3 regions of the Kitasatospora sp. NPDC101157 genome follow, and region 1 is predicted to be linked to each of the others. Evidence: riboswitches for the same ligand, from Rfam matches in the RefSeq annotation. Region 1 holds a riboswitch; each other region holds the start of a gene.

Region 1 (4,048 bases):
GGGGCGGGCGGACGCCGGTCCCGGAGGACACCGCTCCGGGACCGGCTTGTGACATGCCCTACACGGACCCGAAGGCGGGCCGCTCCCGGGTGTCCAGGTCGGCGCGGCCGGCCATCGCGGAGGAGGCCTCGGCGTGGAAGCGGCGCGGGATTCGGCCGGCCCGGTGGGCGAGCCGGCCCGCCTCGGCGGCGTGCCGCATCGCCTCGGCCATCAGCACCGGGTCCTGAGCCCGCGTCACCGCGGAGGCGAGCATCACCGCCGAGCAGCCCAGCTCCATCGCCAGCGCGACGTCGGAGGCGGTGCCGGCGCCCGCGTCCAGGATCACCGGGACTCCCGCACCCTCCACGATCAGCTGGAAGTTGTGCGGGTTGCGGATGCCCAGGCCGGAGCCGATCGGCGAGCCCAGCGGCATGATCGCCGCGCAGCCGACGTCCTCCAGCTTGCGGGCCAGCACCGGGTCGTCGTTGGTGTAGGGGAGCACCGTGAACCCGTCGTCGACCAACGTCTCGGCGGCGTCCAGCAGTTCGATCGGGTCGGGCAGCAGGGTGCGCTCGTCGGCGATCACCTCCAGCTTCACCCAGTCGGTGCCGAGCGCCTCGCGGGCCAGCCGGGCGGTCAGCACGGCCTCTCCGGCGGTGAAGCAGCCGGCCGTGTTGGGCAGGACGCGGATGCCGTTGCGCGTCAGCACGTCCAGGACGGAGCCCTGGGTGGTGGCGTCGACCCGGCGCATGGCCACGGTGGTCAGCTCGGTGCCGGAGGCGAGCAGGGCGCGCTCCAGGACCTCCAGGCTCGGCGCGCCGCCGGTGCCCATGATCAGTCGGGAGGAGAAGGTCGTCCCGGCGATGGTGAGAAGGTCGTCGGCCATGGTTCAGCCTCCCTGGACAGCGGTGAGGATCTCGATCCGGTCGCCGCTGTTCAGCGGCGTCGCGGGCCACGAACTGCGCGGCACCACGGCCTCGTTGAGGGCGGCGGCGACACCGGTGTTGGCGGCGCTGACGGTGGCCACCAGCTCGGCGAGGGTGGTGGCGGCGGGCAGCCGGCGGGGCTCGCCGTTGACGGTCAGGGCGATCTCGGTCGGGGTGCTCTCGGTCGGGGTGCTCTCGGTCATGCGGAGGCCTTCGTGGTGGGGGCGTCGGGGGAGAACCGGGTGGGCGTGAACGGCCTTGCCAGCTCGGGGACTTCGCCGGTCGTCAGGTAGTCGGCGAGCAGGTCGGCGGTCACCGGGGTGAGCAGCACGCCGTTGCGGTAGTGGCCGGTGGCGGCGACCAGTCCGGGCAGCGGGGTAGGGCCCAGCAGCGGGGCGTTGTCCGGCGAGCCGGGGCGCAGCCCGGCCGCCGTCTCCCGCAGCGGGAGTTCGGTGATGCCCGGGACCAACTCGTGGGCGTCGCGCAGGAGTTCGTACACCCCGCCGGCGGTGACGGTGGTGTCGTAGCCCTGCTCCTCGGTGGTCGCGCCGATGACCAGCTCGCCGTTCTCCCGGGGCACCAGGTAGAGGTGCTGGCCGCGCACCACCGCGCGGACGTTGCGGGAGAGGAACGGCCGGTAGGCGTCGGGGACCTGGAGGCGCAGCACCTGCCCCTTCACCGGGCGGACCGGGGGCAGCGCCCCCTCGGGCAGGCCCGGCAGCCGGTGGCTGTGCGGCCCGGCGGCCAGGACGACCTGCTCGGCGGTCACGGTCTCGTCGGTGCTCAGCCGGGCCCCGACCGCGCGGCCGTTCTCGACCAGCAGCTCGACGGCCTCGGCCCGGTGCAGCAGGACGCCGGCCCGCTCGCAGGCGGCGACGAGGGCGGTGAGCAGCCGGCGGGGGTCCACCTGGTGGTCGTCCGCGACGTGCAGGCCGCCGCGCACACCGGGGGCGAGCATCGGCTCCAGCTTGCGGGCCTCCCGGCCGGTGAGCCAGCTGGAGTCCAGGCCCAGCCGCTGGTGGAAGGCGTGCAGTTCGCGCAGTTCCTCGCGGTCGTCGGAGTCCAGCGCGACGGCGATGGTGCCGCAGCGGCGGTAGCCGGTGTCCAGGCCGCCGGCGGCCTCGGTGAGCTCGGCGGCGAAGGTCCCGTACCGCTGGTTGGAGGCCATCCCGAGGTGCAGCAGCGGCTCCTCGCCGTACTGCAGCTCGGTGACCGGGGCGAGCATCCCGGCCGCGACCCCGGCCGCGCCCCCGCCGTGGCCGGGGTCGACCACGATCACGTTCCGCGGCCCGCGCTGTGCGGTGCGCCAGGCGACGGCGAGGCCGATGACGCCCCCGCCGATCACCAGCACGTCGGCGCGGCTGTCCGTTGGCAAGCGTGACAAAGCTGCTCTTCTCCCTTCGCCGGTATGACCCGGATCAGGTTCGGACGGTCGCGGGCCGTGCCAGCCCGCCTCTCAGCCCGGTTCGCCGGGCTCCCGTGTGGTGCCCCCACCTTAACGCCGGGGGTCGGCCCGGCCGAAGGGCCGTACGAGGAGCGGACGAGGGCCGGACGGCCGCCCGGGCCCGCCCGGCCGGTGAGTACAGTGACGGGCGTGGCAGAGCTGAGCGGAACGGACCAGGTGGTCGTCGTCGTCGGAGCCGGGCTGGCCGGGGCGCAGTGCGCCCTGAAGCTGCGGCAGGGCGGCTGGCGGGGGCGGATCGCCCTGGTCGGCGAGGAACCGCACGCCCCGTACGACCGGCCGCCGCTCTCCAAGGACGTGCTGCGCGGCAAGGCCGACGCCACCACCCTGGACATCGACTACGAGGGGCTCGGCATCGAGCTGCTCGCCGGCCGCCGCGCCACCGGCCTCACCCCCGGCGTGCTGCACACCGACGGCGGCGACCTCCGGTACGACTCCCTGGTGATCGCCACCGGCGCCGTCCCGCGCGTCCTGCCCGGGGCCGAGCGCGCCCACCTGCTGCACACCCTGGACGACGCCCTGGCGCTGCGCGCGCTGCTGCGCCCCGGCCTGCGGCTGGTGCTGGTCGGGGCGGGCTGGATCGGCGCCGAGGTGGCCACCGCCGCGCGGCAGGCCGGCTGCGAGGTCACCGTGGTCGAGGCCGGTCCGGCGCCGGTACCGGGTGCGCTGCCGACCGAGGTCGGCGCGGCGATGGCCGCCTGGTACGCCGAGGCCGGGGTCGACCTGCGCTGCGGCGTCGGCGTGGCCGCCGTCGAGCCCGGGGCGGTGCTGCTCGCGGACGGCTCCCACCTGCCCGCCGACGAGGTGGTGGTCGGCGTCGGCGCCCGCCCCGCGACCGGCTGGCTGGCCGGCTCGGGCGTCGAGCTGGACGCCGCCGGCGCGGTGGTGGTGGACGGGCGGCTGCGCACCGGCCTGCCCGGGGTGTTCGCGGCCGGGGACTGCGTCAGCTACCCGTCGGCCCGCTCCGGCGCCCGGCTGGCCGTCCAGCACTGGGACCACGCGCTGCAGTCGGGCGGGGCCGCGGCCCTCGCCGTGCTCGGGGCGGACGCGCCGTACGACCCGGTGCCGTACTTCTGGTCCGAGCAGTTCGGGCGGATGGTCCAGTACGCGGGCCGGCACGCCGAGGGCGACGAACTGCTGTGGCGCGGCAGCCCGCGGGACGCCGCCTGGTCGGTGCTGTGGCTGCGCGACGGGGTGCCCAGCGCGCTGCTCGCGGTGGACCGGCCGCGCGACCTCACCCAGGGCCGGAAGCTGATCGAGCGCGGGGCGGCGGTGGACCCGGCCCTGGCGGCGGACCCGTCGGTCGCGCTCAAGGCAGCGCTCAGGGGGGCCACCGCTTAGCGCCGGGCCGCGCCGAGGTGGCAGTCTGGTGGCGTGAGCGAGATCGAAAGCAAGATTGAAGCCCTGGTCCCCGAGTGGATGTACCTCCCCGACATCTCCGAGCAGTGGGGGGTGCTGGTCACCGAGGTCCGGAACATGGTCAAGAGGGGCGAGCTGATCGCCGTCCGGCGGGGGCCGAACAAGTCGCTGCAGATCCCTGCGGCGTTCATCGACGGCCCGGGGTTGGTCAAGCACCTGCCCGGCACCCTGACCGTGCTGCGCGACTGCGGGTACAACGACGTGGAGATCCTGGAGTGGCTCTTCACCGAGGACCCGTCGCTGCCCGGCAGCCCGATCCAGG
Region 2 (4,048 bases), on a different contig from region 1:
GGTGGACGCGACGGACGCGACGGGCGCTGTGCACGCGGCGCAGGCGAAGGACGCGAAGGACGCGACAGGCGGAGGAGGACGGCAGCGGTGAAGGTGTTCCGGCTGGACGAACTGGACGCGGAGCGGGCGGCCAACGACGGCGCGTACCTGCGGTTCCTGCGCGAACCGCGGATGTCCGCCGGGCTGTACGCGCTCTCCCCCGGCGACACCGACACCCAGACCGCGCACGACCAGGACGAGATCTACCAGGTGATCAGCGGCCGCGCCGAGCTGACCGTCGGCGCCGAGACCACGACCGTCGGACGCGGCAGCGTGGTGTACGTCCCGGCCGGCACCCCGCACCGGTTCCACCACATCACCGAGGAACTGCGGGTGCTGGTGGTGTTCTCCCCGCCGGAGGACTGAGCGCTTAGGGTCGCCGGTATGACCCGTAGCCTCACCGACGAGCTCTGGGCGTCGATCGAGCCGATCTACGCCGAGATCCTCGCCCACCCCTTCATCGGCGGCCTCACCGACGGCACCCTGCCGCGCGAGGCCTTCCGCCACTTCGTCGTCCAGGACTCCCACTACCTGCGCGACTACGCCCGGGCGCTCGCCGTCTGCGCCGCCAAGGCGCCCGGCGAGGAGGACGTCCGGGCCTTCGCCGACGACGCGGTCGGCGCGCTGGCCGCCGAGCAGGGCATGCACGCCGAGTTCCTCACCGCCTTCGGCGGCACCGCCGAGGAGGCCGCCGCCGAACCGGTGCTGCCGACCACCCGGGCCTACACCAGCTACCTGCTGGCCACCGTGTACGGCGGCTCCTTCGCCGAGGCGCTCGGCGCGGTGCTGCCCTGCTACTGGATCTACGCCCGGGTCGGCGAGGCGCTGCTCGCCCAGGGCCCCCCCGACCCGCTGTACGCCAAGTGGATCGCCACCTACGGCGACGAGGCCTTCCAGTCCGTGGTGCGCCGGGTGCTGACGCTCACCGACCGGCTCGGCGAGCAGCTGTCCGCGGCCGAACGGCGCCGGGTGGTCGAGCACTTCAGGACGACCTCGCGTTACGAGTGGATGTTCTGGGACGCCGCCTGGCGGGGGGAGCGCTGGCCGGTCTGACCCCGGCCCCCGCCGTTTCTCGGGGGTCGCCCCGGGGGGTCGGATAGGGGTGATCTCGGGGTTCTCTCCGGGCCGTTGGCCCTCGTTCCGCCGCTCCCGCCCCCGTACGATCGAAGCATCGAAAGCAAGCGGGATGCGGCACCGGACGGCAGCCGGCCCGAGGGGAGAAGAGGAACCGACATGGCTGAGCTCTGGAAGTCGCTGCCCTCCTGGGTGCGCAACATCGTCATCCCGGTGCTGGTCCTGGTGCTGGCCTGGAACGTCATCGCCTTCGTGTTCGGCGTGGTCGGCGCCCTGCTGAGCATCGTGATCAAGCTGCTGGTGGTCGTCGGCATCGCGGCCGCCGTGGTGATCCTGGTGAAGAAGGCCGCCAAGAGCTGACCCCGCTCCGCGCGCCGCGCGGAGCACCCCCGGAGGCCCGGCACCCCGTCCGCGGGGGCCGGGCCTCGGCCTTTGCACCGCCCTGGCCGGCTTCGCGGGGCAGGTCCCCGGGCGGTGCCGCGGCCGGTGCCTCGCTCGGTTCCTTGGCCGGTTCCGTTCGGGGACCGTCTGGACCTGCGGCGATCGGCTCGCTACCGTGTTGGGCGTCATGTGCAGGCAACACCGCCTGCGACGCGGGAGCTCGGAGCACCGGGCTGAGAGGGCGCTGACCGGAACGTCGACGGACGGACCGACGGCTGCGTCGACCGCAGGAACCTGACCGGGTAATGCCGGCGTAGGGAGTAGAGGTCAGATGACCACGTTCGAAGCACAGCCGCAGTCTGCCCGGAGCGCCCCCAGCAGCGAGCGCACCGGCTATCCCACCCCGGCCTGGCGCAAGGCCTACCGCGACGGATCCCGCCCGGACCTGCGGGTGCCGTACCGCGAGGTGCAGCTCACCAACGGCCGGACCGTCCCGCTGTACGACACCTCCGGCCCGTACACCGACCCCGCCTACGAGCCCGACGTGCGGCGCGGCCTGCCCGCCCTGCGCGACGCCTGGATCCGCCAGCGCGGCGACGTCGAGGAGTACGACGGCCGCGAGGCGCGCCCCGAGGACGACGGGATCAAGCACACCTCGCCGCGCGGGGGCAACCTGCGCAACCTGGACGCCGTCTTCCCCGGTCGTCCGCGCCGCCCGCTGCGCGGCCGCGGTGGCGCCGCCGTCACCCAACTCGCCTACGCCAAGCGGGGCGTGGTGACGCCGGAGATGGAGTTCGTGGCGCTGCGCGAGGGCCTGGAGCCGGAGTTCGTGCGCGCGGAGGTGGCCCGCGGCCGGGCCGTCATCCCGGTCAACGTGAACCACCCCGAGGTGGAACCGGCCGTCATCGGCACCAACTTCCTGGTGAAGATCAACGCCAACATCGGCAACTCCGCGGTCACCTCCTCGATCGAGGAGGAGGTGGAGAAGATGACCTGGGCCACCCGCTGGGGCGCCGACACCGTCATGGACCTCTCCACCGGCCGCAACATCCACACCACCCGCGAGTGGATCCTGCGCAACTCCCCCGTGCCGATCGGCACCGTGCCGCTCTACCAGGCCCTGGAGAAGGTCGACGGCAAGGCCGAGGAGCTGAGCTGGGAGGTCTACCGGGACACCGTCATCGAGCAGTGCGAGCAGGGCGTCGACTACATGACCGTCCACGCCGGAGTGCTGCTGCGGTACGTCCCGCTCACCGCGCGCCGCAAGACCGGCATCGTCTCGCGCGGCGGCTCCATCATGGCCGCGTGGTGCCTGGCCCACCACCAGGAGAACTTCCTCTACACCAACTTCGAGGAACTCTGCGACATCCTGGCCTCCTACGACGTCACCTTCTCGCTCGGTGACGGCCTGCGCCCCGGCTCCATCGCCGACGCCAACGACGAGGCGCAGTTCGCCGAACTGCAGACCCTCGGCGAGCTCGGCCGGATCGCCCGGGAGCGCGACGTCCAGGTGATGATCGAGGGCCCGGGCCACGTCCCGATGAACAAGATCAAGGAGAACATGGATCTCCAGAAGGAGATCTGCGACGAGGCGCCGTTCTACACCCTCGGTCCCCTCACCACCGACGTCGCCCCCGGCTACGACCACATCACCTCGGGCATCGGCGCCGCGATGATCGCCTGGTGGGGCACCGCGATGCTCTGCTACGTCACGCCCAAGGAGCACCTGGGCCTGCCCAACCGGGACGACGTCAAGACCGGCGTGATCACCTACAAGATCGCCGCCCACGCCGCCGACCTCGCCAAGGGCCACCCCGGCGCCCAGGCCTGGGACGACGCCCTCTCCGACGCCCGCTTCGAGTTCCGCTGGGAGGACCAGTTCAACCTGGCCCTCGACCCGGAGACCGCCCGCGACTTCCACGACGAGACCCTCCCCGCCGAACCCGCCAAGACGGCCCACTTCTGCTCGATGTGCGGCCCGAAGTTCTGCTCGATGAAGATCAGCAAAAGCATCAACGAGCAGTTCGGCCAGGGGAAGGCTTCGCCGGAGTACGACGAGGAAGCGGTCGAGGGCATGAAGGCCATGTCCGAGGAGTTCAAGGCCCAGGGGAACAAGGTCTACCTGCCGATGGCGGACTGACCCTCACGGTTCGGCGAGCGCTGTCCCGGGTGGCGACGGGACGCCCTGGGGCAGCGCTCCGCTGTGGGGGCGGCGTCGAGCTGCGATGGACGCGGCGGTTCGGACGAATGAAGCCAGGGCCGGGGAGCGGGAGTGGTCCGGCCACGCGAGCACCAGAGTGACCGGGGCCGCGTCGAGTACCGGTACGCAGGCCAGGTCGCTACGGAGCTGGGTGCGGACCGACTCGGGTACGACGGCCACCGCCCGCCCGATGGCGATGAGTTGCATCAGCTGGGCGGAGTCGCGCACTTCGGGCCCCGATCCGTCCTGCCCCGGTCGGCCCTGCCAACGGGCCGTTGGTTCGCCCGCCAGGTCTGCGAGCCGCAGGTGTGGGTGCTCGGCCAGCCGGTGCGTTCGCGGCAGGACGACCACGGC
Region 3 (4,048 bases), on a different contig from region 1:
GGGATCCCGCGAGTCCATTTCGAGCGGCGCGACCCAGGGTCGACGAGAGGTCATTCCGTGCTCACCCTCCGTCGCCCGCGCGGAAGAATTCCGGCAATACCGTGCGCGGAAGGTTTGGCTGCCGACCAGAGTGATCGGGTCCCACCGGTACGGCGGCGCTTCCGCCCGCGATCACCGCCCGGGATCACCGCCCCGTTCCCGCACGGCTCACCGTCCGAGCTGCGCCAGCACCTCCGCGGGCCGGTTGGTGATGATCGCGGAGACGCCGAGTTCCAGGCAGAGCTCGACGTCGGCCGGTTCGTCCACCGTCCACACGTGCACCTCGTGGCCCAGCTCGCGCAGCCGGGGCACCAGCTGCGGCCTGGCCCTGATCAGCTCGATGCCCGGACCGGCGATCCGCGCCCCGCCCGGCAGCGGACGGCCCGGGCGCAGCCGGCCGAGCAGCGGCAGCATCCGTTCGATCAGGAACACCCGCCCGTACTCGGGAGCGGTGGCGGCCACCCGGTCCAGCGCGATCGAGGAGAAGCTCATGATCCGGGCGGACGGGCGGTCGCCCTCCCGGGCCGCGCCGATCTTGTACTGCTCCAGCATCCGCAGCAGCTCGGCCTCGACCCGGCCGCGGAACCGCACCGGGTGCTTGGTCTCGATCGCCAGGTCCACCGGGCGGCCGCAGTCCACCACCAGCTCCAGCAGCCGCTCCAGCCGCAGCACGCCGCGCAGCTCGGGGTCGGTGCTGGGCTTCCCGGTCTTCCAGGCGCCGAAGTCGTACGCCTCCAGCTCGGCGAGGGTCATCGCGGAGACGGTGCCGCGGCCGTTGGAGACCCGTCGGATCCGGCGGTCGTGGACGCAGACCAGGTGGCCGTCGGCCGTCACCCGGACATCGCACTCGACGGCGTCCGCGCCCTCGTCGAGCGCGCGCCGGTAGGCCGCGAGGGTGTGCTCGGGCAGCGCGTGGGAGGAACCGCGGTGGGCGATCACCTGGACGGAGGGCGCGGTGCGCGCCGCCGCCGGGGGCAGGTCTGGGCTGGTCACGGGCCCCACGATAGGGGGCGCAGGTGTCGCGGAGGCGAAGCCGGTCCCAACCTGTGGGGCCGGCTCCGCCTCCGCGGTCCGCCGGGGTGCGCCGCCGCGGTCGGGCGCCGTCTCAGGCCCGGGAGGTGCGGCGGGTGAGCGGGGTGAGCGCCCAGGTGGCCAGCGCCGGGACCAGGAAGGCGAACAGCGAGGCGGAGGTCCACTCCTGCGGGGTGAAGTGCAGCGCCTCCTGGGCGGAGGTCCAGAAGTCCACCCACCAGCCGGCCACCGCGGTCGGCGCGATGAACTGGTAGACGGCGAAGCCCAGCACCCACGGCAGCAGCATCAGCCAGCGGGACGGCGCCCGCTCGGAGAGGTCCCAGCCGTGCCGGCCGGCGCCGAAGAAGTAGTCCACCGCCAGCACCGCCAGCAGCGGCACGAACACCGAGCCGATCAGGCCGAGGAAGTTGCTGTAGGTGTCGGTGAACCGGTCGATCCGCAGCGCCAGCACGGTGGTCAGCACGCCGATCCCGCCGCTCAGCACCCGGCGGTCCACCCGCGGCAGCAGGTTCTGCAGCGACATCGCGGTCGAGTACACGTTGGCGAAGGACTGGTCGGTCTCGCGCAGCACCAGCACCAGCAGGAACAGCCAGCCGGCCCAGACGCCGAGGAACGAGTCGAAGATCCGGCTCGGGTCGCCGTCGGACTGCAGCAGCGCCATCAGGCCGAGCACGTAGCACCAGACCTGGGCGACGGTGTAGCCGGAGAAGCTGCCCCAGAACGACGAGCGCGGGGTGCGCGAGTGCCGGGTGTAGTCGGCGGCCATCGGGACGAAGGAGATCGACACCGCGATCATCGCGTCGGTGGCTCCGAGGAAGCCGTGCCAGTTGCCCGCTCCCGGGTCCGGCACGCCCTGCCGGCCCAGCTGGACGGTGAAGTACACCATCGCGACCGCGACCGCCCCGGCCACGAAGCGGCGCAGCACCGCGATCGAGCCCAGCGGCCAGATCGTCAGGGCGGTGGTCAGCGCGCCCGCGAGCAGCACGAACAGCCAGCGGTAGCCGGTGGTGTGGGCGACGGTCTGCGCACCCGCCGCGATGGTCAGCAGCTCGAACACGCCCCAGCCGATGCACTGGACGATGTTCAGCACGGTCGGCAGGTAGGACAGCCGGGTGCCGAACAGCCCGCGCAGGTTGGCCATCGCGGGGGCGCCGGTGCGGGCACCGATCAGGGCGGCCACGCCGAGCATCGCGGTGCCGACGGCCGTACCGGCCACGATCGCGGTCACCGCGGCGGCCAGCGACAGCTCGCTGCCCTTCTCGCCGAGCACCGTCGCCGCGGTCGAGAAGCCGATCAGGCTGACGCCCAGGTTCATCCAGAGCGCGAAGTGGTCCCGGAAACGCAGGGTGCGCGGCGGCTCGGTGTCCAGCACCAGCGGCGCCTCGACCCGGTGGTCGAGCAGTGCGGTGGCCACGGCCGGGACAGGGGGAAGGGCGGAGAAATCCTTGGACTCGGGCGCACCCGAAGAAGAGGATGACGAAGCAGGCGGCATGGCCGATACTCCCTACGCCGGCATTACCCGGACAGGTTCCGGCGGTCAGCGCCCCCTCGACGGTCGGCCTGTCGCTCGCCTGGCGTACCGTCGACATGCGCACTCTCAGCCTGGTGGGTCCAAGCTCCCGCGTGTCAGTTTGGAGCGACAGGCTAACCGGCACGGGTGCGAACGCCAAAGGCCGCGGGTGCGCGGTCCGCATCGCGGGATGCCGGCGGGGGTGGGGAGCCCCGGCCGTCGGCGGCGGCTAAGGATTCTTATGAGTTCTTCAGAGGGGTCCTTACGGCAATCGAATCGACGGTGCGAAAAACTATGGTCCTTGGTTCTGTCAGCTATGGAGGTCGTCCGTGAGCACCGAGCGCGAGGTTGGGCCCACCGGGCCGCAGGGGGAGCAGCCCGCCGGGGCCCAGGAGGCGGCAGGCGCCGCTTCCGACAGCACCGCTCAGGGCGGTCACAAGCCGACCATGGCGTTCAGCCGGGTCCCCGCGCCGGCGGCCGAGCCGGCGGCCGAGGCACCGGCGGCGGACGAGGCGCAGGCGGCGGGCGGTGCTCCGGTCGACGGCGCTCCGGCGGCCCCCGACAGCGGTCACAAGCCGACCATGGCGTTCAGCCGGGTCCCGGCGCCGGCGGCCGAGCCGGCGGCCGAGGCACCGGTGGCGGACGAGGCTCCGGCCGGGGGCGGCCACAAGCCCACCGTCGCCTTCACCAAGGTCCCCGCCCCGGAGACCCCGGCGGCGCCGGCCGTCGAGGAGCCGGCGGTCGACCCGGTCACCGGCTACATCGACGCCCCGCCGCCGGTCCTGCCGCCCGCGCCGCCCGTCGCGCCCGCCCCGGCGGTGGCCGCCCCGGCCGCCCCGGCAGCTCCGGCCGTGGCCGCGCAGGCCGCCGCTCCGGCCGCGCCCGCCGTGCCGCCGGGCACCAACCCGTACGCGACCCCGGCCCACGGCGTGCCCGCCTCCGGTGCCCAGGACCCGTACGGCGTTCCGGCCGCCAACGCCCAGGAGCCGTACGGCACCCCGGCCGTCGGCGGGCCCGCCCCGCACGGCCACCACCCCTTCGGTGCCGGCCAGCCGCTCGGCGGCTGGGGCGCCCACGACGCCGCCTCCGGCGGTGCCGGCCACCCCGGCGGCCCGAACGGCCCGCTCGGCTACCCGGCCGACTACCCCGGCGGCCCGACCGGCCCCGGCGGCCCGCGCAAGAAGCGCGGCGGCCTGGTGGCCCTGCTCGCCGCGGTCGCGCTGGTCGCCGGTGTCGCGGGCGGTGCGATCGGCGTGGTCGCCACCGGCCACAGCAACAGCAGCACCTCGGCCGACGACCACCGCAGCACCACCGTCCAGGCCAGCAACACCCAGAAGAACGAGCCCGCCCCCGGCTCCATCGCGAGCATCGCGCAGAAGGCGCTGCCCAGCGTCGTCACCATCAAGGCGCAGGGTTCCCAGGAGTCCGGCACCGGCACCGGCTTCGTCTTCGACACCGAGGGCCACA

The links. Region 1 has a riboswitch for thiamine pyrophosphate ahead of thiO (glycine oxidase ThiO). Riboswitches for the same ligand answer to the same signal wherever they lie in the genome.
Region 2: it holds a riboswitch for thiamine pyrophosphate, as region 1 does, so the genes downstream of both, thiC (phosphomethylpyrimidine synthase ThiC) here and thiO (glycine oxidase ThiO) in region 1, are expected to answer to the same signal.
Region 3: it holds a riboswitch for thiamine pyrophosphate, as region 1 does, so the genes downstream of both, ACIRVF_RS16100 (purine-cytosine permease family protein) here and thiO (glycine oxidase ThiO) in region 1, are expected to answer to the same signal.

What each region holds. Positions count from the first base shown of each region.
Region 1 is NZ_JBIWPL010000004.1:34,005-38,052, reverse strand. Features, by position in the region: gene ACIRVF_RS09895 (thiazole synthase) at 59-865, opposite strand; gene thiS (sulfur carrier protein ThiS) at 869-1,108, opposite strand; gene thiO (glycine oxidase ThiO) at 1,105-2,280, opposite strand; TPP riboswitch at 2,284-2,396, opposite strand; gene ACIRVF_RS09880 (NAD(P)/FAD-dependent oxidoreductase) at 2,500-3,708, shown strand; gene ACIRVF_RS09875 (Rv2175c family DNA-binding protein) at 3,742-4,048, shown strand, end outside.
Region 2 is NZ_JBIWPL010000020.1:140,365-144,412, reverse strand. Features, by position in the region: gene ACIRVF_RS31265 (cupin domain-containing protein) at 88-405, shown strand; gene tenA (thiaminase II) at 424-1,092, shown strand; gene ACIRVF_RS31255 (DUF5326 family protein) at 1,273-1,473, shown strand; TPP riboswitch at 1,697-1,831, shown strand; gene thiC (phosphomethylpyrimidine synthase ThiC) at 1,826-3,634, shown strand; gene ACIRVF_RS31245 (LysR family transcriptional regulator) at 3,638-4,048, opposite strand, start outside.
Region 3 is NZ_JBIWPL010000006.1:217,969-222,016, reverse strand. Features, by position in the region: gene ACIRVF_RS16105 (glycerophosphodiester phosphodiesterase) at 208-1,032, opposite strand; gene ACIRVF_RS16100 (purine-cytosine permease family protein) at 1,145-2,485, opposite strand; TPP riboswitch at 2,556-2,704, opposite strand; gene ACIRVF_RS16095 (S1C family serine protease) at 2,911-4,048, shown strand, end outside.